Regions from separate parts of the Clostridium taeniosporum genome, predicted to be linked through region 2. Evidence: predicted binding sites of a transcription regulator. Region 2 holds the regulator's gene; the other holds the start of a gene.
What was found. The regulator NrdR, encoded in region 2, represses ribonucleotide reductase genes. The targets are predictions, from matches to a motif close to CACNANATNTNGTG.
Positions count from the first base shown of each region.

Region 1: the regulator NrdR is predicted to act here: its motif matches at 4,318-4,331, upstream of BGI42_RS00520 (anaerobic ribonucleoside triphosphate reductase).

Region 1 covers NZ_CP017253.2:108,187-124,250, reverse strand. The annotation lists gene BGI42_RS00530 (aconitate hydratase) at 1-547, opposite strand, end outside; gene nifV (homocitrate synthase) at 586-1,737, opposite strand; gene BGI42_RS00520 (anaerobic ribonucleoside triphosphate reductase) at 2,195-4,300, opposite strand; gene BGI42_RS00515 (DegV family protein) at 4,610-5,458, shown strand; gene BGI42_RS00510 (PadR family transcriptional regulator) at 5,461-5,913, shown strand; gene BGI42_RS00505 (hypothetical protein) at 6,246-6,452, shown strand; TPP riboswitch at 6,473-6,573, shown strand; gene thiT (energy-coupled thiamine transporter ThiT) at 6,692-7,369, shown strand; gene BGI42_RS00495 (ferredoxin) at 7,418-7,606, opposite strand; gene BGI42_RS00490 (Mrp/NBP35 family ATP-binding protein) at 7,675-8,517, opposite strand; gene BGI42_RS00485 (YhfM domain-containing protein) at 8,533-9,366, opposite strand; gene BGI42_RS00480 (prolipoprotein diacylglyceryl transferase) at 9,368-10,126, opposite strand; gene BGI42_RS00475 (PsbP-related protein) at 10,224-10,793, opposite strand; gene BGI42_RS00470 (DUF7922 domain-containing protein) at 10,804-12,330, opposite strand; gene rsmA (16S rRNA (adenine(1518)-N(6)/adenine(1519)-N(6))-dimethyltransferase RsmA) at 12,412-13,263, opposite strand; gene rnmV (ribonuclease M5) at 13,264-13,821, opposite strand; gene BGI42_RS00455 (3D domain-containing protein) at 14,049-15,098, opposite strand; gene BGI42_RS00450 (TatD family hydrolase) at 15,380-16,064, opposite strand, start outside.
Region 2 covers NZ_CP017253.2:1,137,056-1,153,119, forward strand. The annotation lists gene BGI42_RS05420 (peptidoglycan D,D-transpeptidase FtsI family protein) at 1-1,139, shown strand, start outside; gene sigK (RNA polymerase sporulation sigma factor SigK) at 1,215-1,913, shown strand; gene BGI42_RS05430 (type IV pilus twitching motility protein PilT) at 2,064-3,095, shown strand; gene ftsA (cell division protein FtsA) at 3,188-4,441, shown strand; gene ftsZ (cell division protein FtsZ) at 4,455-5,600, shown strand; gene BGI42_RS05445 (sigma-E processing peptidase SpoIIGA) at 5,897-6,697, shown strand; gene sigE (RNA polymerase sporulation sigma factor SigE) at 6,710-7,417, shown strand; gene sigG (RNA polymerase sporulation sigma factor SigG) at 7,499-8,272, shown strand; gene BGI42_RS05460 (YlmC/YmxH family sporulation protein) at 8,414-8,686, shown strand; gene nrdR (transcriptional regulator NrdR) at 8,756-9,208, shown strand; gene pgeF (peptidoglycan editing factor PgeF) at 9,389-10,126, shown strand; gene BGI42_RS05475 (winged helix-turn-helix domain-containing protein) at 10,138-10,842, shown strand; gene BGI42_RS05480 (HAMP domain-containing sensor histidine kinase) at 10,842-12,527, shown strand; gene BGI42_RS05485 (phosphate ABC transporter substrate-binding protein) at 12,746-13,636, shown strand; gene pstC (phosphate ABC transporter permease subunit PstC) at 13,659-14,549, shown strand; gene pstA (phosphate ABC transporter permease PstA) at 14,549-15,433, shown strand; gene pstB (phosphate ABC transporter ATP-binding protein PstB) at 15,448-16,064, shown strand, end outside.

The DNA of each region.
Region 1 (16,064 bases), 1.0 Mb from region 2:
TACATATTCTAAGTACTTCTAAAATTACGTCTTTTGCTGCTACCATTTTATTAAGTTTTCCTTTAAGTTCAACTTTAACAACCTTAGGTGTGTTTATATTGTATGCTCCGCCACCCATTGCAAGAGCTACATCTAAACCACCCGCTCCCATTGCAAGCATTCCAACACCACCAGCTGTTGGTGTATGACTATCTGAACCTATAAGAGTGTCTCCTGGAGTAGCAAATCTTTCTAAAAATATTTGATGGCATATTCCATTACCAGGTTTTGAAAAATACACTCCATACTTAGAAGCTACTGTTTGAATAAATTTATGGTCATCTGCATTTTCAAATCCTTGTTGAAGCATATTATGATCAATAAATGCTACAGACTTCTTAGTTTTTACTCTATCTATTCCCATTGCTTCCAATTGAAGATATGCCATTGTTCCAGTTGAATCTTGCGTTAATGTTTTATCAATTTTAATTGAAATTGGTTCACCTGTATTTAAAATTCCTTCAACAATATGCTTCTTTAAAATCTTATAAACTAAATTATCTCCCACGTTTCTTCCCCCTATTATTGCTTATAATTTAATTATTTTTACTTATTTAATCTTTTATAATCTTTATATAATTGAACAACTTCTTTATCAAAAAGTCTTCTCTTTAATCTAACAGATGTTGATCTAACTAATTCTAATATTCTTGATGCTTCCTCTTTAGTAAGTTCTATTCCATACTCGCTAAATTTATTTTCAACTGATGCACGACCTGAATGTTTTCCAATAACAATTTGCCTCTCAAGACCTACAATTGAAGGATCAAAAGCTTCATAGTTTGTTGGATCTTTCAATGCACCATCAGCATGAATTCCAGATTCATGTGCAAACATATTACTTCCAACTATTGCTTTCCATTTTGGTAGTTCTCTTCCTGATGCTCTTGATACATATTCAGAAAGATCTTTGAACATTGTTGTATTAATATCACCCTTATAACCATATACAATCATCAATGCCATAAGCACTTCTTCTAATGCTGCATTACCTGCTCTTTCTCCAAGTCCATTAACAGTTACTCCAACATGTGTTGCTCCACCTTGAATTCCTGCTATAGCATTTGCAGTAGCCATACCAAAATCATTATGTGTATGCATTTCTATATTAAATTTAGTTGTATCATAAAGCTCTTTAATTCTTTTTTGGATATTAAAAGGACCCATAATACCTACTGTATCACAATATCTAAATCTATCTGCTCCAGCTTGCTTTGCTGCTTGAATAAATTGAATTAAAAACTCTTGATCAGCTCTCGATGCATCCTCCCCATTGACAGATACATAAAGTCCATTCTTTTTAGCAAATTCAACCGATTTAACCATATTTTCTAATACCCATTGTCTTGATGTTTTAAGTTTATGTTGAATGTGTATATCTGATACTGAAATAGATATTGCTACTGCATCAACACCACAATCTATTGATTGCTCTATATCACCTATAACAGCCCTATTCCATGCCATTATGCTTGATTTTAAATTTCGTTTAACAATTTCTTTTATTGCATTCTTTTCATCTCCGCCCATAGTAGGTATGCCAACTTCTAATTGATCTATACCAAGTTCACTTAGCATTTCTGCAATTGCTATCTTTTCGGCATTAGCAAAAACTACTCCTGCTGTTTGTTCCCCATCTCTAAGAGTAGTATCAACTATATTAATTTCTTTATCAGTATTTATACTTTTAACTGACATTTTAACTCCCCCTTAATATTTTTTTATTGCTATTGCTGTTATTATTAAGTTTTATTTATTTATAATTATACACCATAGATGCCTATAATGAAATAACAATTTTCTTATTTTTGCATTAAAATATTGGTATTCTTTCAATATTTATTCGTATATAAAGTATTTTGTGCGAAAAAGCCCTGTTTATTGCAGGTTTTTTTTAGATTTATTCATTTTTATGAATTGATATAATATTATAACTTTTTTGTAATTATAACCATATATAAGTATGTATTTTAAAAAATTTTATAAAAAATAACATAACATAAAAAAATCGATGATTAACAGTCATCGATTTTTTATACTATACCCCTTCTAAACATAATATATATGAATAACTTTAGTTAAAAGTGATACTTTTTTAGACATTAAAAAATGAGGATACTATAAAGTACCCTCATCTAAATTTATGTTTTTAGATTTAATAATGTTTCTTATGACTTTCTAAATGAGATATTCTATCTGTTCTTTCTTGATATTTTCCTGGCCCAAATCTCTCATCTAAACTTAAATATCCTGTTACTCTACTTACCCCTTGTATATCATTACTTCCACAAGTTGAACATTTACTTTCATTACTGTGTAAATAAGTTCCACAATTTTTGCAATATCTTATATGGAAATTTACCCCCATATAACTTATATTAGTATGCTTATATGCATAATTTATTATATCCATAACAACTTCTTCATTTGGAAAATCATCTACTTCTATATATGTTATATGTCCTCCATTACAAAGTTTATGATAAGGAGCTTCTATATCAATTTTATCTTTTATTGATATAGCATATCCTACTGGTACATGATAACTGTTAGTATAATACTCTTTGTCTGTAACTCCTTGTACACTTCCAAATGTTTTTTGATCTTGTTTTATAAATTTACCTGATAATCCTTCAGCTGGTGTTGCATAACAACTCCAATTCAAACTATATTCTTCTGTTAATCTATCACAATAAGATCTTATATGTCCTATTATCTTTAATCCTAATTCTTTAGCTTCTTCTGTTTCACCATGATGTTTACCAGTCAATGCAATTAAAGCTTCTGCAAGACCTATAAATCCTATGCCCCAAGTTCCTTGTTTTAATATTGGTTCTATAGAATCTTCTGGATCTAAATTTTCTGAACCCACCATCAAATTTTGACCAGCTATAAATGGTAAATCTTTAACTTTTAAGTTCTTTAATACCCCATATCTATGCAATAAAGAATCCTTAGCTAAAGATAGTCTTGCATCTAAAATATTAAAGAATTTTTTTATATCGCCTTTAGCTTGTAACCCTATTCTAGGCAAATTAATAGTAGTTGGTGCTATATTTCCTCTACCTTTACACCCTGGTTCTCCATTTACATTTTTCATAAGATAAGTTCTACATCCCATAGTTGCAGGAACATATCCTTTATCATAATATTCTTTATTAAAATCTGCATCAATATTCATAAAAGTAGGATTCATTCTTTTAGCTGCTACTCTACATGCTAATTTATATAAATAGTAATATGGATCGTTCTCTTCTCTATTAACGCCATCTTTTACTCTAAATATTATGTTTGGAAAAATTGGTTGCTCTCCCTTACCTAATCCCTTTTCATATTCTAAAAGAAATACTTCACAAATTAGTGCTGCATCTTTATTATTAGGTATTCCTATATTTACTGAACTAAAAGGTACTTGTGAGCCTGCTCTTGAATGCATTGTATTTAGATTATACATAACTCCTTGCATAGCTTGATGAACTCTTTTTCTTAAAGTTTTCTCTACTAATTTATCTATTTTTTCTTTTGATATTTCTAATTCTTCTAGTTCTTTTTTTATTTCTTCTCTTGTTGGGGCAACAAAAACTCCTAAATCATTATCAAAATCAGGATGAGATTGTCCTCCAAACATATCATTTTGAGTAGATTGTAATAATATACATGATAATTCCGCTGCTGTTTCTATTCTTTTAGGTACATTTATTGTCCCATATCCAGTATTAAATCCATTTAATAAAATTTCCTTAGTCGGTATATGAAGACAATTAGTAGTTAAGTTATAACTATCTAAATCATGATAATAAAGATCACCTGTTTCATGTGCTTTTGATAATTGTTTAGGCATATTAGCTAAATTATGCCACTTATTAGATTCAGAAGCTATTCTTAATAGTTTAGAACTGAAATTATTTCCTACATTAGCATTATCTCTATCTGTTTCAACACCTATTTTTTCTATTGCTTTCATTAAATCTGATTTTATATCTCTTACTCTTGTTCTTTCTCTTCTATATGATGAATATGCAAAAGCTATGTCTTTATCCTCTTCATTTAAAGCCTTTTCAACCAAGTTTTGTATTTCTTCTACTGTAATCTTTTGTTTTTTTGTATCTTCAATATAAGTAATTACCTTTTGTACAGTTTCTAAAACTTGACTTTCTTTTAAAGTTACCCCTATTTCTAGCGCAGCACCTTTAATGGCTTGAGCAATCTTCTCACCATTGAACTCAACCGTTCTCCCATCTCTTTTTACAACATATAGCATTTTGCTTCCCTCCATGACACAATATATAGTACATTAATAATACTGTACTATTATACTTGATTAAATATTCCTTAGCAATACCATTAATGTTTAGTTTTATTGGTGAATTTTTTTAATTACTAGTGAATACGTCTTTTTATCTCTATCTTTAGTTAAATTTTAAGCCTGTTTTCAATTTGACTTATAATTTAACTTATTGTAATTAATATTATCTAATAATTTATCGCTATTGCTAATATTATCACTATTGATATAGTTATCAATAGTGATATAATTAAATAATAGACTATATTACTAGGAGGAATTTTATTGGATAAAATTGCATTACTAACAGACAGTGCATCAGATATATGTACTGAAGACTTAAATAAATATAACATAAACTTATTACCTTTTAAAATTATTTTCTCTGACAAAGAATATGATGATAAATTAGAAATAACGTCTGATGTTCTTTATGAATTATTGCCTAGAGAAATTCCTAAGACATCATTACCGAGCATTGAAAGACTTAACAATATTCTTAATAGATTAGCTGATGAAGGATATACTCATGCTATTATAGTTACAATATCTAATGAATTTTCAGGAACTTATAATTCAATGAGATTAGCTTGCGAAGATTTTGATAGACTAAAAACTCATGTATTTAATTCAAAAAGCTTGAGTATGGCTGAAGGTGTAGTAGTATTAGAGGCTGCAAAACTTATTGAAGAAGGAAAGTCATTTGAAGAAATAGTGCGTTTACTTCCAGACTTAAGATCTAAAATAGATATATTCTTTACTATTGATACTTTAGAATATTTAAGAAAAGGTGGAAGAATAGGACGTGTTGCTGGTACTATAGGAGATGTTCTTAATTTAAAACCTGTTATAACAATAGATGAAAATGGTTCTTTCCGTACTTATTGTAAAGCTCGTGGTAAAAAACAATCTACATCAAAGTTATTAAAAATAGCTAAATCTTATACTGAGAATAATAAATGTAAGTTCTGGGTTATGGATGGTAATGCACTTGATGATGCACAAACATTATGTGAAAATATTAAAAATTTAAATAATGTAGTTGATTGTAAGTTAGGATATAGCATCGGTCCTGCACTTGGTGTTCATACTGGTCCTGGTCTTTTTGGATTTATTGTTGAAAAGGTAGATTAGGTATGTCTGATTTTAATTTTTCTGATATAAATGATATAAAAAATGAAGAAAAAAGATTATATGAAGAATATAAAAATAAACTTTCTGAATTAAAGAAAGTAAAAAAAGAAAAAGAAGCTGTAGGTCAGGTTTTTACTAAAGGACTTTTACCTATATATGTTTTATATATATTATCTTTAAATCCAACAAATGGAAATGAAATCTCAAACCAAATAGGTATAAGAACCAATGGTAAATGGATTCCTAGCACTGGAGGAATATATCCTATATTAAAAAAATTAGAAAAAGATGATCTTATTGTAGGTGTATGGGATAATCCTAATAAAAAGTTTCAAAAAATATATCATTTAACACAAAAAGGAAAAATAGAATATGAAAATAAGAAAAAACTTTTAAAACCTAAAATTGAACAATCATTAGAGGTTTTTAAAATTATATATAATGATCTTTATTAAAATTAAAGTATTGTTTTAGGCATATGAAAATAAATAACAAGTGAAAGATGTGAAGGATATTTTGTGAAATATAATGACTTGAGTTCTGCTAATAGTTGTTCTATTAGTAAATTACAAGGAATAAGTAGTTCACAAAATAAACCAGCATACTGACTAGTTATCTATTTGAATATGCCTTAAAATAATTTATATTTTAAAACAAAATATTTCTATATTTAATAATCTTCAAATAATAAGATTTATAAATTTAACACCAAAATAATTTCTTTATAATATTAATGCATATTTATTTAAGTAATACTAAAAATATTATTAAAGGATGGTGTTAATTTATGAAAGACTTTATTATTGATTCAACTTATAAAGAAGATATTGTAATAGATAAGAATAATATTAATTCAATAATGCCATATAATAATATTACAAGTAATTCTTATAATGGCTCTAAAGTTAATTTAAATGATATTTCATCAAATTATGCTACTCATCATAATAAAGATAGCAAATTTAACCCTTATAACATAGTTGACTACCTATAATTATACAGGTAAAATATATATTATAGTGCTAGGGGAGCCTTTGGCTGAGATTTGATTATTTCATAAACCCTCGGAACCTGATCCAGTTAATTCTGGCGTAGGAAAGTATAACCTTTCAATATGTATAATTATACTAAAATGAATAATAATCATTAGTATAATTTATTATTCATTTGAATAATAAAAATTTATATTTATCGGTTTACAATCTCCTAAGCACAATTAAGGAGGTTTTTTTTATGAGTATTTTTAATGATTGGGCAGAACAAATTTCAAATTTATATAATCATTTGCCCCAAAATGTACAAACTGTTATATCAGACCCATTATCAATTATCACACTGCTAGGATGTATTGTTATACTAGTAGTATTAGTAAAAGCAAAAAAAATTAAATTTACACCTCAATTAATTGCTAGAATAGGTATTGCATTAGCTTTAGCAACAATACTAAAAATTTTTAGAATCTATCATTTTCCTCAAGGAGGAAGTATAACTTTTGGTAGTATGGTACCTATTTTACTAATTGCATTCATGTATGGTCCTCAAGTTGGTTTTCTAACAGGATTTCTGTATGGAATGATAACTTTATTTATGGATCCATATATCTTACATCCAATTCAAGTATTATTTGATTATCCATTGCCATTTTTATGTTTAGGTATAGCTGGATTTTTGCCAAATAAAAAATATTTAGGTGTAATACTAGCAGTTTTGGGTAGGTTTATATGTCACTTTATTTCTGGAGTTGCTTTCTTTGGATCTTTTGCCCCTGAAGGAATGTCACCAGCATTATATTCACTGTCGGTAAATGGTCCTATTATCGGAATAGAAGGAATAATATGCTTGGTTATAATAGCTGCATTACCTATAGCAAGAATCATTTCAGTTGTATCAAATAGAAAAGTAACAACTTAAATATTAAAAAATGTGGTGTGAAAATAAACTTTCAACACCACACTTTTCTTATTCTACTGAAATTGCATTAACTGGACAGCTTGTTTCTGCTTCTTTTGCTGAATCTTGAGCCCCACTTGGTACTTCATCAATTATAACTCCAGCCTTTTCATCATCTTGCATATCAAAACATTCTGGACAAATTGATGGACACAATCCACATCCTATACAAGTATCTTTATCTACATTTGCTTTCAAAAAACTCACCCTTCCATTATGAGATTACTTTTATAGTATTCCCTAAGAAGGATGAGTTATGTATACTACTAATATAAAGCTTCAAATATTAATGAATATAAATCATTATCTATTACATAATCCTCTGCTTTTCCACTTTCTAATGCCGCTGTTAATTCTACATTAATAGGTAATTCCCCAATTAAAGGTAATCCTAAATATTCTGCATGTTCATCAGAAGATTTAGTACTAAATACTCTTATCTTTTTATCACAGTCTGGACATTTAATATATGCCATATTTTCAACTACACCTCTAATTTTTATACCTATCTTTTTAGCCATTATAACTAATTTTTTAACAATCATAGATACCATATCTTGTGGAGTTGAAACTATTATCACTTCAGTAATAGGGAATTCTTGCATTACTGTAAGAGCTATATCACCTGTACCCGGTGGCATATCTATAAGTAGATAATCTAATTCTCCCCAATTAGTTTCCATAAACATTTGCTTTAGAACTCCTGTAATTACTGGACCTCTCCATATAACTGGCTCTTCTTCAACTGCAGTTAAAAGGTTCATCGATATAACCTTTATTCCTGAGTTAGTAGTTACAGGTTCAAATTTTACTCCTTCATTTTCTAAAGGAATTATTTTTCCTCTTTTTTCATTTATACCAAAAAATCTAGGCATAGATGGTCCTGTTATATCTGCATCCAAAACTCCTACTTTATATCCTTTTTTAGCTAAAGTAGTTGCCATTATTCCTGTAACAGTAGATTTTCCTACTCCACCTTTACCACTAATAACACCTATTACATTTTTAATTTTTCCATATGTAGGGATCATTTTAGGTATACAATTTTCACATCCTTGCCCCTTTGATCCACATGAATCTTTACTTGCACAATTGTCACAGCTTCCCATTTTAACTTCCTCCTCTTACCATTCATTAGGTACTTTGTTTACTTCTCCCATATCAATATCCCAATTTCTAAAATTATATTCTGCTAATATATAATAAGTATTAAATACTTTATTTTTCTTATTATCAACAGTAACCATAGTTTTAAAAATAGTACTATTATATCCTCTATTTTTAACTTTAATTATTGTATCAAATTCATTAGAATTATTCTTTATAACTTGTGCATTAGGAATGATTTTTGTAATATCTTTTTCAAACTCTTGTAAATCAGTTGAAAGTATATACTTTAAGCAATCAATATCACCACTTATATCTATTCCTACTTTGTTAGAATTTCCTATATTAGATTTTTCAGCTTCTAATACTGATAAAATTGTTTGATAATACACATATTGAAAATTTCTAGGTTTTCTTATAAATGATAAGTTTTGTATTATTATATCATCTAAACGATTGGAAATTGAAAAATATTCTTCATCACTAAAGAAATTACCTTTTTCTCTTTCATCCGCACCAACTATATAACTATACTTTTTAACTTCATCTCCCATGCAAATTTCAAAATAATAATCTGGATCCATTGAACTTTTCTCAGATACTTTTTTACCATCTGACAATAATTTATACATATCATTTATTGCATTAGGTTCAGTAATTATAAATCTAAACCCAGTATCTCTAGCACTTTGAATTATAATTTTATCTACTTTATTCTGTTTTATATATTCAAAATTATTATTTTTCATTCCTAATTTAATTGCCAATTTATCATAAGAACTACACCCAACTAAAATAGAGGTAATAGAAATTAAAGTCAAAATCAATATAAAAATTTTTTTCTTAAACAACTTATTTATTCGCTCCCTTAAAAAATTTATGAAAATTAAATATAATTAATCCAAGAATCAATGTAAATATAGCTATAAATTGAGATGTAGATAATAAACCAACATTTCCCCTTGGATCATTTCTAAAAAACTCTACCATAAACCTTCCTATACTATATATTATAAAATACATAGCTACAACTTTACCTGATTTCTTTCCTTTTTTAGAGTAATATAAAAGAAAAAATCCTAGTAAAAAATCAAATATAGATGAATAAATTTGAGTTGGATGTAAATGAACACCTGATGGTGCAAGTGAATTTATTGGAAATTCCACTCCTATTGGAAGATTAGTTTGTTTGCCATAACAACATCCTGCTAAAAAACAACCTATGCGTCCAAATCCTTGAGCAATGGCTAAACATGGTGCAACTAAATCCAAAACATCGAAAACTTTCCATTTCTTTCTTTTACAATATAAATATATTGTAACGGCTCCTAATATTAAAGCTCCATATACTACAAATCCATATCCAAAATTCAACAATATACTTGGATCACTTAATATGCTATTAAATTCAGTTATAATAAAAAGTAATTTTCCACCTATTACTCCACCAACTACAGTTAAAATAATTAAATTTAATAAAGAATCTTCATCATACCCCTTTTCTTTTCCTTTTTTTAAAAACAAAGAGGATGCTACAAGTATACCTATAGCAATCATTAAACCATAACTTTTTATTTCTAGACCAAACGCCTTAAATAAAATTATTTTCATGCGTATCTCCTTAAAATATTTAAGTATCATAGATGAATTATCAATTCCTCTATGATACTTAAATTATAATACTTATACATATTAATATCAAATCTTATTAACTTTGTATGTTTATCTTAGATATTATTGTATTAAAAACGGTTTTTACATTTTCTTTATAATCATCCTCTTTTATATTAAATAAAACTTTTATAATTTTACCATCGTCACTATTTATATAATAACAATTATTTTCAAATGTATAACCTTTTTTTACTTTAGTTTTATATTGAGATAATACTCCTGATATATTTTCTAATTTAAAAGGAATTATTTCCTCATTTTTATATGATAAAGGTAAATTTTTTAAATCACTTTCTGCAAAGTTACCTAAATCGGACTTGGTGTTTATAACTTCTAAGTACCCTGAAATTTTATTATTTTTATCTTTAAAATCTGCCTTATAACTAACATATTGTCCTTTGTTTTGTTTTTCAGATATACTCCATTCACTTGGTAATGAAAATTTATATCCTTCTTCATTAAAACCATAATCCTTAAATTCGTTTATCCCATTTTCTACAAGAGCAACTTCCGTAAATGATTCCTTAAAAAATGACTGTGTTATTCCTAATACCACCATTAATGAAAGTAAAATAGATAATATTAATATCTGTTTTTTATTCATATAACCTCTTCTACTTCATAGGAACTACTACTGTAGAATTTTGGAAATCATAAAACATAAGCCAATATCCAGAACTTCTAGTATTATCATGTGTCCATGTAACATATCCTGTTTTACCCTCATATGGTTGTTGTGAAAGATCTTTACTTCCTGGTATTGCATAAACAATATGAGTCAATTCTCCCGCTGAATTACACTTATATCCTAATAGGAAATATTTATTTTTGCTTATATAAGGATAATAATTTAGCATTGGATAATATACTAATGTATATTTATTGTAATCTGATATATTAAATAGATCATCAATTCTATTTATAGGTATCTTATACCATTTACAATATTTTATTCCATCTAGTCCTTCTTTGAACTCCTCAAATCCTTGTGCAATTTTTTCAAAATATTCACCAATTTTTCCTTTTATACCAAAACTATTTGATGAATCCATCTTTAATTTTTCAATATCTTTCTCATATTGTTCAAAATCATCTCCATCAATTGTTGTATTTTCTTCTAATCTCTTGTAATTTACTGTCTTTGTACAATATGACTCATCTTTTAATTCATCAATAATCTTTTTACACTTTTCAGTTTGAGTAGAATATCCTTTTTCTTTTTTATATTTTTCCTTTTCCTTTTCTACTTCACACTTTTCTTCGCATTTATCTTCATATTTGTATTCACATTTATCTTTATATTTGTCTTTACATTTATCTTCGCATTTATCTTCGCATTTGTCTTTGCATTTATCTTCGCATTTGTCTTTGCATTTATCTTCGCATTTGTCTTTGCATTTGTCTTCACATTTGTCTTTGCATTTCTCTTCACATTTATCTTCGCATTTGTCTTCACATTTCTTTTCACATTTATCTTCGCATTTGTCTTTATATTTCTTTTCCTTACTACGAATGTCTTCTTTATCACTATCTAAGTCTATATCTATGTTTAGTTTATCAGATTTACTAGAAGCATTTTTAATCTCAGTATTATTATCTTTTATCTTAGTTTCATCAACTTCTACTTTTTTATTTTGCATATTTTCTAGTTTAATATCTGTCCTATTTAAAGTCTCATTAACATTAACTTTTTCTGAGATATTATCTTCTTTTATTATTTTAAGTTTCTTCCAATTTTCCTTTGGTTCTTCTCCATTTATAAAACCATACATGATAAAGATAATTTCTCCGGAATTTGCTTTACAAATAGCAGCGCCATTTATTTTATCATAAGATATGCCTAAACCAGCTATGTTATTTATATAGTATTCTTTACTTGTATCTCCCTTTCCAACATCATTTATTTTTAGAGACCCTAAATTAATTAATTGTTTCATGTCCTTTTTACAACAGATAAGTACTACAGAATAATTTTCTTCTTGCTTAAGATTTTGAGCGTAAAAAGATATTTTACACTTATCTCCTTTTGCTTCTACTTTGGCATATCCAGACAAAGCTTTTTCGGTAGATCCTGAGTTGATTTTTTCATCTTGCTGTAAAATTATAAAATTTCTATATAACTTATTATGTGCCACTACCATAATCCCTCCACATATATTTATTCAATAAAGTATATGCTTTTATTGATAGATTATGATAATTACTATAATGTTAAAATAATTTTAATTATTTTTCTTCACATCATATATACTATCTGATAATGCTGCAAATTCTTCAATTGTTAATGTTTCTGCTCTTCTTTTTGGATCTATATTGCAATGGTCAAAAGCCTTTTGTAAATTTTCTTTTGAAATTCCTGTTAATTTTGCTGAATTCCATAAAGTTTTTCTTCTCATATTAAAACCCGCTCTCACTATATCAAATAAAAGTTTTTCATCTTTTACTTTAACTCTAGGTGCACTTAATCTATCTAGTCTTATAACTATAGAATCAACCTTAGGTCTTGGCATAAAACTTTCTGGTGATACCTTTCTTATAATTGTAGTATCACAATAATATTGAACTAAAACAGATAGTGCTCCATATTCCTTACAATTAGGCTTAGCATTTATTCTTTCAGCTACTTCTTTTTGAATCATTATAGTTAAAGATTGAAATTTATAATTTCCCTTTAATAATTTAATTATTATAGGTGTTGTAACATAATAAGGAAGATTTGCTACTAATTTAACATGATCCTCGTCTTTCATGATTTCATTGAAATTTACTTTCAATGCATCATTATGTATTAATTGAAATTTATCATACTCTCCTAATTCTTGTTGTAAAATAGGAATTAAATCATTATCTAACTCTATACAAGTAACTTTCTTAGCTTTTTGTAATAATTTAGCTGTTAAAGTACCTACCCCCGGACCTATTTCTATTATAAAATCTTTTTCATTAACATCCGCGCCTTCTACTATATCACTAAGCACAGACTCATCTAGTAAAAAATTTTGTCCTAAACTTTTTGAAAATTTAAAATTATATTTTTGAACTAAATCTTTTGTTTTTATATCCATTAAATCCATCTATTTTTTACCTACTTCCAATTCTTTTTCTATTTTCTCCATAGCATTTGTAAATTCTTCTTTAGTTATTCCATAATTATTTAATCTAGAAACCATTTGAGCAGAATTACAATACCCTATTCCTAAAATTTTACCTAATATACTTCTTCTTATTTTAGAAGTTGAATGTCCTGTTAATTTAAAATAAAACATGTCTTGCATAGTAAAAAAGCTTCTTTTCTCTTCAACAGTTATTTTAGCACTTTTAAGAGCGTTTAATATTACTTCAGGGCAAGCATTTTCTACTCCTATATCCCCATCTTTTAATCCATCTTCTTTAGCTATATATGCATGTTTTATTCCTGGAACTCTCTTTGAAATAATTCTTCTTATTTTTTCTCCAGCAAAATCTGGATCAGTAAGAACTATTACACCTTTTCTTTTTTGAGCTTCCTTTATTCTGTCTATAACCTTAGCATTTATTCCAAACCCACCTACAGCTATTATTTCAGCATCTAATGCTTTTTTAACAGCATCAACGTCATCTCTTCCTTCAACTACAATTACTTCTTTAATCACTATTTTACTTCCTTTCCTTTTCCATATGATTAGTATTTCTAATACTAATAGTATATCAAAGTTAATATTATTTACATAAAAAAAATCGCCAATGTAACTATGGAATCGTGAATTTTTTTACACATCTGCCTTTTCAAATGTATACAAAAAAAATCCAGCAGATTAATGATACATATTTTAACGGATAAAAAAAAGAGATAACCTACATGTTATCTCCTAAAAATCGACTACCATTGTCCCGGATAAGCTACTATGAATAAATTGACAGGTCTTCTTCCCCATCTTGTACATTCACTTGATGAATTTAAGTATAAATCAATTTTATTCCCTTTTATTGCACCACCAGTATCGGCTGCAATAGCATATCCATATCCTTCAACATAAACCTTACTTCCCAACGGAATAACTGATGGATCAACAGCAATTGTACTTAATCCATTAGAATTTCTAACAGGTCTTCTACCTGTAGCGGTAGTACTGTGTCCACTATATGCAGTTGCTAAAACAGATAACTTTCTCTTATATGTTATATTACCTGCTCCTCTACTTGCATATACATTTCCTGTACCTTTAACAATAATTTTATTTACAGGTTCTGCAATAACTTTAGTACTTTTTATTTCTCTAGAAACTTCTTCACCGTCTTTATAAGTAACTTTATAAGTTATTTGTTTTTCTCCATTAGTTCCTTCATTCTTAACTTGTTGAGCGCTACTATCAAGACTAGAATCTTTTTGTATTACTGTATCAAATTCTATATCTTTATTCTCTACAATATCTTTAGTCTCTACATTTACAATCTTAACATTTAAATCTTGTCCTATTTTTGTGTCTAAAGAAGGTGATACTTCATCTATTCCTTCTTCAAATTCTACACCCTGCTCTTTTAATGTACCTGATTCTTTTTGTAGCATCTCTCCAATAGTATCTTCTGCTGTTTCTAGTGTTACAGTCTTATCTTTAAGTGTGATATTTACTGGAATAGCTTTCTTTATTGTAATTAGCTCTTTTTCAGATACCTTAGAATCCAATGATGGTTCTACTTTATCCCTATCTGTTACCTCTATTCCATTATCTTGTAACACATCTTTTACAGTCCATTTATACGTGACAAAACTTTCTTCTTTTCCGTCTATACTTATAGTAAGTGTTTTTCTTGCACTCATTATCGTCGCTGTAATAACAATTGCCACTGCAATCGTTGTTATTATAATTTTTGCCTTCGGACTGCTGTTAGAAAAACTTTTCTTAAAATAATCTTTTAATTTTTCTACCATTGATTTCCCTCCTTTGGCAAGAGCGTATACTGAATTATATCTTAAACATTAATGCTTGTCAAATTTGATAATCTCTTGCACTTATAAACCCTTATAATAATGCACTTTGTGCATAAAATTTTAAAATAATTAAAAATAATAATTATAATAGCGATTAATGGCTTATTTTTTCCTATCAATGTTATTAAATTAAAAAATCATCTCTAGTAAAATGACTATTTAATAAAATATAAAATTAGAACCTTTTGTTAAAATATTCCAATTAATATTTTACCCTATTTTTACTTTTTAATCAAGTTATAAAAGTTCTCATTAAGCTTTATATTTAATTCATATGGATCAATTTCTCTAATATCAGCTAATCTTTTTATTATATATTCTATATAATCTGATTTATTTCTTTTTCCTCTATTAGGCTCAGGTGCCATATAAGGGCAATCAGTTTCTACTAACATTCTATCTAATGGTATTTCTTTTGCAACTGAAACAACTTTCTTTGCATTTTTAAATGTTACAACCCCTGTGAATCCTATATAATATCCAAGCTCAATGCACTCCTTTGCAAATTCAACACTTCCTGAAAAGCAATGTACAACGCCTGTCACATCAGGAAACTCTTTTATTATTTCTAAAGTATCTTGATGCGCATCTCTATCATGAATTATTACTGGTAAATTAAGCTCTTTTGCTAATTGCATTTGTTTTCTAAAAATTTCTCTTTGAATCTCTTTTGAAGGATTTTCATCCCAATAATAATCTAAACCTATTTCTCCTATAGCTACTATTTTTTCATTAGATTTTACATAATCTTTAATCTCATCTAATGTATTTTCCTTAAATTCATTAGCATTTTCAGGATGTATTCCTAATGCTCCATATATAAAATCATAATTTTTAGTTAACTCATAAGTGGTATTCAAACTTTCATAAGACGCTGCACAATTTAAAACTCCAATTACACCACTT
Region 2 (16,064 bases):
GGAGTGTTAGTAGTTTTTTATCTGATATTTTAGATGAAAATCAAATAGAAGGATCTTTACAATATGAGTTAAAAGAATATTTAAAAAATAATGATTTACCTAAAAAGAATTTTTATTTAAATGATAAATCTGTATATGCTAAACAAAGTGTAAATATAAATAAAGATAATAAAAATTTAAAATTGACTATTGATAAAGATATAGAAGATAAAATAAGAAGTGTTCTTGAAAAAGATGAATATAAATATTTGAAAAATGTTGGGGTAAGTATTTTAGAAAGTGATACTGGAAAAATAAGAGCTTTGGTACAAAAAGATGAAAGTGCAGCTAATATAAATTTGGGTATACAAGAAATAGGCTATGAACCTGGTTCAATATATAAAATAATTACATTGGCTTCAGCTCTAGAAATGGGATTAGTTAATGTAAATGATATATTTACATGCAATAGTAATATATGCAGGGTTAATCATGGAACTTTAACAGTGAGAAACGCATTGGTTAAATCATGTAATGATATATTTGGAAAAATAGGTTCTTTAGTTGGATATGATAAATTAATGGAATATTCTAAAAAACAAGGGTTATATAGTAGGGTGTTAAATTTAGAAGGTGAAAACAAAAACGAAACATCAGGAATACAGCCCAAAGAGGAAGCGGGAATGAATAATATATCAATAGGACAATGTATGAATGTTTCGCCAATTCAAATGTTAGGAGCTGTTAATACTATAGTTAATAATGGGGTTTATGTAAAGCCTTATTTAGTAGAAAGTATTTTGGATAAAGATGATAACGCAGTAAAAGAGTTTAAAAGTGATAGAAAAAAAATCTATAGTGAAATAACATCTAGATTAGTAAAAGATGCAATGAAAGAAGTAGTTTTAAAGGGTACTGGAATAAAGGCGTATATACCAAATTTCAATATAGGAGGAAAAACAGGATCAGCCACTTCTAGCGATGGAAATACTCATGGATGGTTTGTAGGATATTTTAATTTCAATAATAAGACATATACTATGCTAGTCTTTGTACCTAACATAGAGTCTCAAAATTTGGGGACTGATGTAGAGCTTGGAGGAGGAGATACAGCTGCACCTATATTTAGAGATATAGTAAAAACTTTAAATAATAAATAATATAATTAAATAAATAAGCAACTTTTTTTAATTTCAAACATATTATAATATCAAGCACTGTTATGGAGGAAAAAGGTGTTTGTATTAAATGGTTTCATAGAATTGATATGTAATACACTATTTTTAACTGGATATATAAGTAGTGGAAATACATTTCCCAACCCACTTAATGAGAGTGAAGAGGAAGAATACTTAAAGAGACTTAAAGATGGAGATAAGACAGCAAAGGGTGTTTTAATTGAAAGAAACTTAAGACTGGTAGCACATATAGTAAAGAAATATTCTTTTCCCAATAAAGATATAGATGAATTAATCTCTATCGGAACTGTTGGGTTGATTAAAGCAATTGATTCATTTAATTCAGATAAGGGTACTAGGCTTGCTACTTATGCCTCTAGGTGCATAGAAAATGAAATCTTAATGTTGTTTAGAAATAATAAAAAACAAAGAAGTGAAGTATATCTTCAAGATCCTATTGGTGTAGATAAAGAAGGAAATGAAATTTGTCTTATCGACATATTAAGTAGTGATAATGATTCGGTTTTGGAAAAAGTAGAAAATAACTTGCAGATTAAAGATCTTTATAAAAAAATTAAAGATTGTTTAACTAAAAGAGAAAGTACAATACTTATAATGAGATATGGATTAATAGATGGAAATAGAAAAACTCAAAGAGAGATAGCAGGCACATTAGGAATTTCTCGTTCTTATGTATCTAGAATAGAAAAAAAAGCTTTAAAGAAATTAAAAAAAGAACTATTTGGGAAAATTTAAAATTAAAATAAGGTGTAGCTAAAAAGCACACCTTATTTTAATATAAAAAACTATTAATTATATTAGGAAATATGTTAATCTTATTATAATAGTATTATTTTTAATAATATTTTTATGAAATATATTTTAATATTTAGTGGAGGAATAAGTTTGGCAAATATCGATAAACTGATTAAAAGTATTAATTTAGATAATGTTTCTGATATTCATATTTCTTCTGGGTTACCTCTAATGATTAGAATAGATGGTAATTTAAAAAGTGTTAATAATTTGGAAATTAGCCATGAAACAGTATGTGAATATATTAAAGAATTGGAACCTAAAAGATTTAATGAATTTTTAGAAAAGGGAGATATTGATTTAAAATATCAACCTAAAGGTATGGGGAATTTTAGAGTTAATGCATATAAATGTAGAGGTGGTTATTCAATTTGTTTGAGAGTAATAAAACAACGCATACCTAAGATTACTGATATAAGTAGTGCACAGATATTAAAAGATTTTACTAAATTAAATGACGGATTAGTACTAGTAACAGGCCCGACAGGATCAGGTAAAAGTACAACACTTGCAGCAATGATAAATGAAATTAATAATACTAAAGAAAAGCACATAATAACACTAGAGGATCCTATTGAATATATTTATGCAAATAATAAGTCAATAATAAATCAAAGGGAAATTGGTCAAGATACTAAGAGCTATATTATGGGATTAAGGGCAGCACTGAGACAAGATCCTGATGTTATATTGATTGGAGAAATGAGGGATACTGAAACAATAGAAGTAGCATTAAGAGCAGCTCAAACAGGACATTTAGTATTTTCAACACTTCATACAATGGGAGCTGCTAATAGTATTTATAGAATAATAAATTCTTTTGACAGTAAAGAACAAAATGAAATTAAAGTGCAACTTTCCTCGTTATTGAGAGGGGTTATATCACAGATTTTATTACCTAATTCTACAGGTACTGGTAGAACAGCTGCATTAGAAATTATGACTTGTACAAATAGTATTAAAAATTTAATAAGAGAAGGAAATTATGAACAAATAGATAGTTTTATTCAAATGGGAGCTAAGTATGGCATGCAAACTATTGATATGGATTTGAAAAGATTAGTTAATGAAAATATAATAGTTAAAGAAGAGTATATGAAGTGGAGAGCAAATAATAATTAATTTTAATGAGTAATTAAAAGGATTTTGAATTGCTATGTTGAATATAAAAAATAAATAGTATACTTTTCTGCAAGGAGGTAAGAAATAAAACAATGCAAGAGGAAATAATTGCATCAATAGATTTTGGAAGTAAGAAGCTATCAGCTTCTCTTGCAGCAAAAAAAGATGAAGAGGATATGCAAATACTTGGTGTTAAACATTGTAAGTCTAAAGGGATTGAAAAAGGAATAATTAAAGATGTTGATAAATGTCGCGAAATTTTAAAAGCTCTTTTAAAAGATTTAGAAGATAAAACAGGTAGAAAAATATTAAATATTTCAGCAGGAATATCTACTAGAAATATTAGAATAACAGAAGTAACAGTTTCTGTATCACTAGTAGATGGAATTGTTAAAAATGAAGATATAAAAGAAGCTTTAAAAAAAGCCAAGGGTGCTACTTCTATTGGAAACAACGAAATTCTAATTGATAGTTTAATTAATTTTTATATCTTAGATGGAAGAGTTTTACATAAAGATATATTAAATTGGAGAGGCAATAAATTAGATGTAAATTTAACATTAGTAATAGGTTTAAAAGATGAAATTACTAAATACTATGATGTGTTTAAAGGTACTAATTACAAGCTTACATCTATAAAGTTGAATATATTATGTGGTAAACAAATATTTTTAACAGAAGATGATATGGGAGATAAAGCTTTAGTAGATATAGGTGCAGGACACACAGATATAGTAATATTTAGTAATGGAATTCCTAAATATATTGGTAGTATACCTTTAGGTGGAAGCAATATTTCTAAAGACTTAGCAATTTGTGGTGAACTTTCATTCACAGAAGCTGAAAATATAAAGATGATTTATTCTAGCAATTATGAAACTTTATATAAAGATAATAAGATATCGGACGAAATAGAAGTTGGAACGTTAAAGATATCAAAATCATTATTTTATGAAGTTATTAATGCTAGAATTGAAGAAATACTAAATTATATTAACAGAGAGTTAAAAAACACTGGTCATTATGATAGAATTTGTAGTATAATTTTATATGGTAGTGGATTAAATTATTTTGAGAATATAAGCAATTTCGTTAATGACATTTTTAAAATTCCGACTACAGTTATGACAAAGGATGATTTGGGAATAAAAAATCCTGAAAACATAACAGCATTAGCTGTAGTTAAGGAAGTTTATGATAATTTAGATTTAATTTCATATGAGTATAAAAATTCACAAGAGATTAATGATGTTGTTATAAGTAAAGATTATGCTGAAAATTTAGACAACAATACAAAGAAGAGTGTTTTAAAGAAAGTCAGAGATTTTTTAGAGGGAATTTTCTAAAGGAGGAGTTATTTTGTTAGATTTTGATGGGGATATTCAAGAATTAACTAATATAAAAGTAATAGGCTGCGGAGGCGGCGGTAGTAATGCTGTAAATCGAATGATAGTAGAGGGTTTAAAAAATGTAGAATTCATAGCTATTAATACTGATAAACAAGCATTGATGCTTTCACATGCAGATCAAAAGATTCAAATTGGAGAAAAGTTAACGAAAGGATTAGGCGCAGGAGCTAATCCTGAAATAGGAAAAAAAGCTGCAGAAGAGAGTAGAGAAGAAATTTCAGCTGCAATAAAAGGTGCTAATATGGTATTTATAACTGCAGGAATGGGTGGCGGAACTGGTACAGGTGCTGCTCCAATAGTTGCAGAAATAGCTAAGTCTATGGAAATATTAACTGTAGGTGTAGTTACAAAACCTTTCCCATTTGAAGGTAAAAGAAGAATGCGACATGCAGAAATGGGAATAGAAACATTAAAACAAAAAGTAGATACATTGGTAATTATTCCGAATGAAAGATTACTTAGAATGGCAGACAAGAAAACTACATTATTAGATTCATTTAAATTAGCTGATGATGTATTAAGACAAGGGGTACAGGCAATTTCCGACTTAATTACTATTACAGGGGTAATTAATGCAGACTTTGCAGATATAAAAGCTGTTATGCTTAATAAGGGATTAGCTCATATGGGAGTAGGTTTTGGAAGTGGAGATAACAGAACACAGGATGCAGTTCATCAAGCAATTTCATCTCCATTATTAGAAACTTCAATTGAAGGTGCAACAGATGTAATAATAAACTTTACAGGTGGAGTGGACTTAGGTGCATTAGAAGTTTATGATGCAGCAGATGTAGTGCGAGAAGCAGTAGATCCAGATGCAAACATAATAGTAGGTGCTGTAATTGATGAAACACTTAATGAGGAAATTAGAATTACAGTTATAGCTACAGGATTTGAAGCACCAAATAATAACATTGCTCCTTCGGAAGTAATAAACAAAGTTAACCAGGTTCAAAAAGAAGAGGTTGCAACACAAGCTAGTAATTCTGCAACAGAAGTTGCAGCAACTGCAGAAAAACCAAAAGAAGAAAAGAATTTTGATGATGATGACTTATTAGATATACCTGTTTTTTTAAGAAGAACTAAAAAACATTAATGTTTAGTATTTCATAAATTATAGTGATTTTAGCATGAAAGATTAATTGATCTTTCATGCTTTTTTTATACAAATTTTATTCTTTTAATACATGTTATTACTTTTTATTAAATTAATTTATTTATATTGCACAATTAAATGAACTAATTGATAAAATATAAAAGCATTATTGACTATTAAAAAACAAATGTAAATATATGTAAAAAGTTATGTCCTGAAAATGATAAAATCGTATGTTATTATGACAAATTTTTAAGTGATACAAGTCTATAATAGAACTCAACAGGGGGATTTGTATGGAGGTATATATAGATATTTTAATTTTAGAAAATTTTATAGTTAATTTATTTCTTATGATACTTACAATGAAAATATTAAAATATAAAGTTAAAGATATTCTATTAATATGCTCAGGTTTTATAGGAGCGCTGTATACGATTGTACTATTATTTCCTAATTTAAATATATTAACTTCATTTCCTTGCAGAATAATAGTTTTATATATAATGATTAAGATAAGTTATAGAAAACAGGGTATTATCAATACAATTAAAGCTATGAGTATATTTTTACTCTTAACATTTACATTAAGTGGATTATGTTTTTTATTTTCAATAAATCAGAACCAATATTTTATAGGACAAAGTTTTGAAATAAGTAAGTATTCAATTAAGTATTTAATATTAGGTGGAATGATAATATATATGTTTTTTAATAGATTAATAGAATATATTAAAAATAAATTAATGATAAATAATTTTAAATTTAATATACAGTTTAAAGTATCAGATAAGGTTTATGATATAAAAAGTTTTTTAGATACAGGAAATGAATTAAGAGAACCTATTAGTAATCTTCCATGTATTTTAATAGAAAAAGATTTTATAAGCACGATAGATTTTAACGGAAATGATACTTATTATATACCATATAGTGCTATAGGTTATGGGGGGAATTTAAAAGGAATAAAGGTAGAATCAATAAAAATAAAAGGTGAAAGATTTTATAGTGAAGTAGATGCTATTATATGTCCATGCAATGAAAAATTAAGTAGAGAAAATGATTTTAACGCATTGTTATCAAGAGGAGTAATATAAGAGAGGTGTATTATGAGACGAATTATTTTATTTTTAAATAAGTTATTATCTAAGTTTAAGTTATTTAGAAGGAAGTTATATTATGTAGGTGGTAGCGATGCACTTCCACCACCATTAACAAAGGATGAAGAAGAAACTTTAGTGAATAATCTTATGCATGGAGATGAAAGCATAAGAAGTATTTTGATTGAAAGAAATTTAAGATTAGTTGTTTATATAGCAAGAAAGTTTGAAAATACAGGTGTTCATGTAGAGGATTTAATTTCAGTAGGAACTATTGGACTTATAAAAGCAGTAAATACTTTTAATCCAGAGAAAAAAATAAAATTGGCAACTTATGCATCTAGATGTATAGAAAATGAAATTTTAATGTATTTAAGAAGAAACAGTAAAATAAAAGCAGAAATTTCATTTTATGAACCTTTAAATATAGATTGGGATGGAAATGAATTATTGTTATCCGATATTTTAGGAACTGAAAATGATGAAGTGTATAATTTAATTGAGGATGAAGTTGATAAGCAATTGTTATTAATGGCACTTAAAATTTTAAATGATAGAGAAAAAGAAATTGTAAGGCTTAGATTTGGGTTAAATGGAACAAGGGAAAAGACTCAAAAAGAAGTTGCAGATATGCTTGGAATATCTCAATCTTATATTTCAAGATTGGAGAAAAAAATAATTAAGAGGTTAAAAAAAGAAATAAGTAAAATGATTTAGCTTGTCTTTAGTATAAAAGCAAGGTCTATCGGAGATAATCTTTAATGCAGCAGATTATTACTTCCGAAAGGGTTGGTACTTATGATTATTAACAAGGTGGAAATATGTGGGGTTAATACTTCTAAACTTCCAGTACTTAAAGAAAAAGAAAAGAAACAACTTCTTTTAGCATTAAAAAAAGGAGATTTAAGTGCTAGAGAAGCCTTTATAAAAGGCAACCTAAGATTAGTACTTAGTGTCATTCAAAGATTTAATAATAGAGGAGAAAATGTTGATGATCTATTTCAAGTAGGATGTATTGGTTTAATGAAATCTATAGATAATTTTGATTTATCACAAAATGTTAAGTTTTCAACTTATGCAGTGCCTATGATAATAGGAGAAATTAGAAGATATTTAAGAGATAATAATTCTATAAGAGTTAGCAGGTCCTTAAGAGATATTGCGTATAAAGCATTAATAGTACGTGATAAATTTATAAAAGACAATAATAAAGAGCCGACTATATCTCAAATTGCTAAAGAATTAGAATTACCGAGAGAAGAGGTTGTATTTGCTTTAGATGCAATACAAGATCCAGTATCTTTATTTGAACCAATTTATCATGATGGTGGAGATGCAATATTTGTTATGGATCAGATAAGTGACTCTAAAAATACAGATGAAAGTTGGCTTGAAAATATATCCATAAAGGAAGCGATGAAAAAGCTAACTGATAGAGAAAAATTAATTCTAAATTTAAGGTTTTTCAGAGGAAGAACTCAAATGGAAGTTGCAGATGAAATTGGAATTTCTCAAGCACAAGTATCTAGACTTGAAAAAACAGCTTTGAAGCATATGAGAAAACATGTTTAAAATTAGGGTATATGATATAATAAAACTGATATTTAATAAATATCAGTTTTTATTATATAAGTAATTAAGTAAAGTTATCCTACATATAAATATATAAAAGAAACAGATAAAAGTATTAGTTTTACAGATAGGGGGATAACTATGGAGGCAGAAATGTATTCGCTTAATGCCATGAGATCTATGGAGATAATAGATATATCTACAGGACGTAAACTTGGATTTGTAAAAGATTTTAAAGTGGATTGTGATGATAATAAGATAATTTCATTAATTTTACCAGGAACAACTATGAAATCTTGGTTTTTGAAAGATGAAGAAATAGAAGTTAAATGGGATGATATAGTAAAAGTTGGAGTAGATGTTATATTAGTGAAAACAGATAATATTCAAAGTTATGATTATAATAATGGGTAGTAATCATAATAAAAACTATATATAATAAAATTATAAATACTTTTTACTAAAGTAAAAGAGGTGATTAAAGTGAAATGTCCATTTTGTAATTTTCAAGAAAGTAAGGTTGTGGATTCTAGAGCAACAGATGATAATACTACAATTAGAAGACGAAGGGAATGCTTAAAGTGTAATAAAAGATATACTACGTATGAGAAGATAGAAGATTTTCCAGTTTTGGTAGTTAAAAAAGATTTGACTAGAGAGAATTTTAATAAGGAAAAAATTATTAACGGTCTTATTATTGCTTGTCAAAAAAGACCAGTATCAAGAAAGCAAATAGAAGATATAGCTTATGAAATAGAAAAATCAATCTCTAATAGAATGGTTACTGAAATAGCATCTAAAGATATAGGTGAAATGGTTATGGATAAACTTAAAAAAGTTGATGAAATATCATATGTAAGATTTGCTTCTGTCTATAGACAGTTTAAGGATATAAATACTTTTCTAGAAGAAATTAAAAATTTAGTAGTTAATTAAAAATTAAAAATGTTATTGTAAGAAGGATTTTGAATGTATGTATTTAACTTTCAAGTCCTTTTTGTATATAGATATAAGTTTATATTATATGAATGTTACATTAATGTTAAATTTAAGTTAATGCAATTAATATAAAGTTTAAAGATGATAAAATTAAAATGTAATTTAGGAGTGATAATGCTGAATAAAATAGATTTAAATAAAATAGAGAAAATAGAAGATTTTATTATAATAAAGTTAAAAAATACTGCTAGAATAGTGTTTACAAATGCAGAATTTAATAGAAGTTTTAACAGAAATACTGAAGAAGGAATTGATGAATTAGAATCGCTAAAATCTAGATTTAAAGCAAATGAAATAGTATATTTAAATCAAGTACATAGTGATAAAATATTAATTTATAATAATGAGAATATTAATAATGAAGAGGGAGATGCAATAGTAACAAATAATAAAAATGTTATTGTTGGAGCTTTTACAGCAGATTGTGTTCCTATAATATTAATAGATGAGGTAAAAAAAGTATGTGCAGCTATTCATAGTGGATGGAGAGGCACATATGAAAGTATTACTTTAAAAACAATAGAAAAAATGCAAAGTAAGTTTAATTGTAATTCTAATAATATTAAAGCTTATATAGGTCCTCATATTAGAAAGTGTTGTTATGAAGTATCAGAAGAGTTAAAAGAAAAATTTTTAAATAAAAAGAAAAATATTAATAAGGAAGATATGTTTAATAAAAGAAATTTAAGCTTGCAGGAATGCATACTAGATGATTTAAGAAATTCTGGTGTAAAAGAAGAGAATATTAATATATTAGAATTATGTACACATTGTAGTAAAGAAATTAAATTACATTCATATAGAAAATCAAATGGATCTTATGGTAGGATGTTTAGTTTCATAATTTTAGATTAAGGAGAATGGTTATGTCTGATGAGAAAATACTAATAGTTGATGATGAGGAACATATAATAGAATTATTAAGATTTAATTTAATTAATGCTGGATACAAGATAATTTCTTCAAATAATGGATTAGATGCACTAAAATTAGCCAAAGAAGAAAAACCTAAATTAATATTGCTTGACTTAATGCTTCCAGGTTTAGATGGTTTTGATGTTTGTAAAGAAATAAAAAAAGATAAAGAAACACAAAAGATATCAATAATAATGCTAACAGCAAAAGGTGAAGAAATTGATAAAATATTAGGTTTAGAGTTGGGGGCGGATGATTATATAACAAAGCCTTTTTCAGTAAGAGAGTTATTGGCAAGGGTTAAAGCAGTTCTTAGAAGAGCTTATCCAAGTTCAGAGTTTGAAAGTAATATATATGAGTCTCAAGGATTTAAAATAGATTTTGAAAGACATGAGGTATTTATTAATGATAAAAAGATAGAATTAACTTTGAAGGAATTTGATCTTTTAAAAATATTAATAAAAAATAGAGGGAAAATTCTTAAAAGAGAAACTTTACTAGATAAAATATGGGGATATGAGTATATAGGAGAAACAAGAACGGTAGATGTACATATAAGATATTTAAGAAAAAAGATAGAAGAAGATGATAAAAATCCTAAGTTCATAGAAACTATTAGAGGAGTAGGTTATAGATTTAACCCAATTAATGAATAATGAAGAAAAAAATATTGATATCATCAATGACAACAGTATTTTTTGCATTAATAATATTAACTTCTTTTTTTGTATTGTTAAGCAATGTTCAACAAATTAGAGACACAAAAAATGAACTTAGAAATTTTAATTTACTTATTAGTAAGTTAGATAACTTAGAAATATTAAAGAAACAAGATTTTACTGATATAAAAATAAATAATATAACTGTTAGATTTAAACTACTTAATGAAAATGGAAATATAATATATAATACTGAAAATGAATATGGAAGTAGTTATAAGGACAACAAGGAGTTTCAAGAAGCTCTAGAAAAAGGAGAAGGCTCAGCAACTAAATATAATGAAGATGGAAATTTAAATTTAATATATTATGCAACAAAAATAAATGAAAATAAAATAGTGGTAAGTTCAGTTCCAATAGATATGTCCAAGACTCTTCAAAATAAAAATATAAAATATTGTATAGGTATAATAATGGTTGTAATGTTTCTCTCTATATCATTATATTTAAAATTAATAAAAATGATTATTAAACCTATAAAAGATCTAGAATCAGTAACGCATAAAATGGCTAATGGAGATTATAAAATAAGAGTTAAGGTTAGTAGTAAAGATGAGATAGGAAATTTAGGAGAAAGTTTTAATAATATGGCCGATCAACTTCAAATGAAGATTTATGAGATAGTTGATAAACAAAATAGAATTGAGTCTATATTAAGAAGTATGGAAAGCGGAGTTATTGCAGTAGATAATGATAATGTAGTAATATCTATTAATCCTTATGCTGAAAGGATATTTGGTATAAGACGAAATATTGTAGGCAAATCTGTAATTGAATATATTTCTGATTATGATATAAATACTTTTTTAGAAGAGGACTATGAAATAGATAAGGAAATAAAAATACTTCGTCCTGTAGAACGAGATTTAAAAATTAAGAAATCAAATATAATAAATGGAATAGATATAATAGGAAAAGTTATAACTATACAAGATATAACTGATATAAAAAAGCTCGAACTTATGAGAACACAATTTGTTGCAAATGTTTCTCATGAATTAAAAACACCATTAACATCCATAAAAGGGTTTGCTGAAACATTAAGATATGTAAAAGATGATGAAACTAGAGAAAAATTTTTAAATATAATAGACAAAGAAGCTGAAAGGTTATCAAGATTAATAAGTGATATTTTAGTGTTATCTAATATTGAAAGTAATGTATCAAGTCAAAATGAAGAATTTTTACCTAAACCTATAATTGAAGATAGTATAAATATGGTAAGAAAAATTGCTAATAATAAAAAAATAAATTTAATTTTTAAAGATGATAATCAAGAACTTATTTTAGGTGACAAGGATAAATTTTATCAATTAACTTTAAATTTAGTGGAAAATGCTATAAAATATTCTGATAATAATTCAAGTGTTCAAGTAATGAGTTATAGTAAAGAACGGTATTATTATTTAGAAGTTATTGATAATGGAATAGGCATTCCAAAAGAAGATTTACCAAGAATATTTGAAAGATTTTATAGAGTTGATAAATCAAGAAAAAAAGGTGGAACAGGTTTAGGTTTAGCTATTGTAAAGCATATAGTTAAAACATTTAATGGAGATATAGAGGTTAAAAGTACATTAGGTAAAGGAAGTACATTTAAAGTAAAAATAAAATATATTTAAGATATATTAAATTAATAAAATAAGCTGAAAATTTTATTTTTTAGCTTATTTTATTTTGCTCAAAATTAATTATAAGTTGTAATATTTTAATGTTAAATTCATTTAACACATTTGTAATATAAATTAACTTTAATCTAATAATAGCTTAACTTACTGGTTATATTATAAATATAACAGAGTTATTTAAGATTATAAAAAAGTTATTGGAGGAATTTTATATGAAAAAAAATACTTTAAAACTTATAGTTAGTACATTATTAATAACTATGATTGGAGGAAGCATGGTAGGATGTGGTTCTCAAAATAATAAAGATAATGTAGGAAGTAACGTAAGTAGTTCAATAACAGTAAGCGGATCATCAGCATTGTTACCATTGATGGAACAATCAATTGAAAAATTTAATGAAATAAATCCAGATTCTGAAATAAGTGCGCAAGCAGGTGGATCAGGAACAGGTTTGACACAAGTATTAGAAGGAACAGTTGATATTGGAAATTCAGATATATTTGCGGAAGAAAAATTGGATGAATCACAAGCAAAAGAATTAGTAGATCATAAAGTTATAGCTCAAGGTTTTGGAATTGTTGTGAATAAATCATTAGGAATTACAAATTTAAGTAAAGACCAAATAAAAGGAATATTTTCAGGAAAGATAACAAATTGGAAAGATGTTGGTGGTGAAGATAAAGAAATTTTTTTAATTCATAGAAAATCAGGTTCTGGAACAAGAGGTACGTTTGAAAATAAGGTATTAGATGGAGATAAATCATTAGAAAATGATTCTTTGGGTGCAGTTCAAGACTCAAATGGTGCAGTTCTTACTGCGATGAAGCAAAATGATGGAGCAATAAGTTATTTAGCTCTTTCGTATATGAATACAGCTGAGGCTAAAGAAACTTTACAAGTTGCTAATATTGATGGCGTATCAGCAGAAAAGGAAAATATAAGAGATGGAAATTATCCTTTCTGGTCATGGGGACATATGTATACAAAAGGCGAAGCAGAAGGATTAAGTAAAGAATTTATAAACTTTATAACAAGTGAAGAAAATAAAGAAAGTATAGAAAATCTAGGATTTATTCCAGGATCTGAAATAAAAGAAAAATAATAATTTAAAGGATGATTAAAAGATGAAAAATAGAAGTTTTAAGGAAAGGCTTAAAAATGAATATTTGGGTCAAGGTTTTGCAACTTTATGTGGAATATTAATAATAATAATTACATGTTTGATATTAGTATTTATAGTTTCAAAAGGAATTAAATCATTTACCCAAAATGGATATAGCATAAGTGGATTTTTGTTTAAAGATAATTGGCAACCAAATAGGGAACAGCCTTCCTTTGGAGCTTTAGCATTCATCTTAGGTTCTACATGTGTATCAATAGGAGCTGTAATCTTAAGTTCTCCTATTGCAATTGCACTAGCTATTTTTACTAACATCATTTCTAGTAAGTTTGGAAATAAAGTAATTAAACCATCATTAGAGATATTAGTTGGAATACCATCAGTAGTTTATGGATGGGTTGGTATATCAGTATTAGTACCATTTATAAAGAACAATGTTGGCGGAATGGGATTTTCTCTTTTAGCAGGTATATTAGTTTTATCATTAATGATTTTACCTACTATTGCTACTTTAGCCATAGATGCAATAAAGAATATACCTAATAATCATATAGAAGCTTCTTATGGATTGGGTGCAACTAGATGGCAAACAATAAGAAGAGTAATAGTACCAGGAGCTAAGACAGGGATTTTAACAGGTGTAGTTTTAGGTATAGCAAGAGCATTTGGTGAGGCTCTTGCAGTACAAATGGTAATTGGAAATACTGTTAAATTACCAGATGGACTTCTTTCTTCAATGTCTACTTTAACTAGTATTATAACAATGGATATGGCAAATACAGTAGGTGGAACAATGTGGAATGATGCTTTATGGACATTAGCATTAATATTACTTATCATTTCATTTGTTTTTATAGTTATAGTTAGAAAGATAGAAAAAAGGAGCGCTGTGTAATGGATGCTAAAAAGGTTGATAAAATAGCTACTGTAGTATTTTATATTATAAGCATATTTATAGTAGCTTTATTAGGAGTGTTTATTCTTTATATTTTATATAAAGGAGGAAAGATGATAAAACCTTCATTTTTGTTTGGAAAACCTAAATTAACAGGTTCAGGTGGAGGAATAGGCCCACAATTGTTTAATTCATTTTATATGCTTATTATTTCATTATCAATAACAGTACCAATAGGTATAGGCGCAGGAATATATTTAGCAGAATATGCTAATGAAGGAAAAATGCTTAATATCATAAGAATGTCTCTTGAAACAATATCTTCATTACCATCTATTGTTATAGGTATGTTTGGATTATTAGTATTTGTTAATTTAGCTGGGTGGGGATATTCTATATTAGCAGGTGCTATATCTGTAAGTATTTTAAATATACCATCAATGACTAGAATTTCTGAAAATGCAATAAAAGTTGCTAGTAAAAAAGTAAAAGAAGCATCTTTAGGTTTAGGAGCAAGCAAGTGGCAAACTATAGCAAAACTTACAGTACCTATAGCAATGAGTGAGATTTTAACGGGAATAATATTATCTGCTGGAAGAATTTTTGGAGAAGCAGCAGCATTTTTATATACAGCTGGTTTAAGTTCTGGAAGACTAAATTTTAATCAAATAAGCTTAGTGGGAAATAAATCTGCATTTTCACTTTTTAGGCCAGCAGAGACTTTAGCTGTCCATATATGGAAATTGAACTCAGAAGGAATAGTTGTGGATGCATCTCAAATTGCTAATGGAACAGCAGCAGTATTAATAATAGCAGTACTTTTATTTAATATATTGGCAAGACTATTAGGAAATAGATTAATGAAATCTTATGGTGGAAAGTAGGGGAATATAATAAGATGAGTATTATAAGGACTAAGGATTTAAATTTATATTATGCTGAGAATCACGCCTTAAAAAATATAAATATGAATATAAATAAAAATGAAGTTACAGCATTAATAGGACCATCAGGTTGTGGTAAATCAACTTTCTTAAGAACTTTAAATAGAATGAATGACTTAATTGAAATTGTTAGAATAAAAGGTGAAGTTTTATTTGAAGATAAGGATATATATAAAGAATATGATGAAATTTATTTAAGAAAAAGGGTTGGAATGGTATTCCAAAGACCTAATCCGTTTCCAATGTCTATATATGATAATATAGCTTATGGTCCAAGGATTCATGGAACTAAGAATAAAAAAACATTAGATGAAATTGTTGAGAATAGTTTAAAAGGAGCAGCTCTTTGGGATGAAACAAAAGATAGATTAAAACAGAGTGCTATGAAGCTTTCAGGTGGTCAGCAACAAAGATTGTGCATAGCTAGAACTTTAGCAGTATCACCAGAAGTCATTTTAATGGATGAACCAACATCAGCATTAGATCCAATTTCAACTAATAAAACAGAAGAGTTAATAGAGCAGTTAAAAAAAGATTATACAGTAGTTATAGTAACTCATAATATGCAACA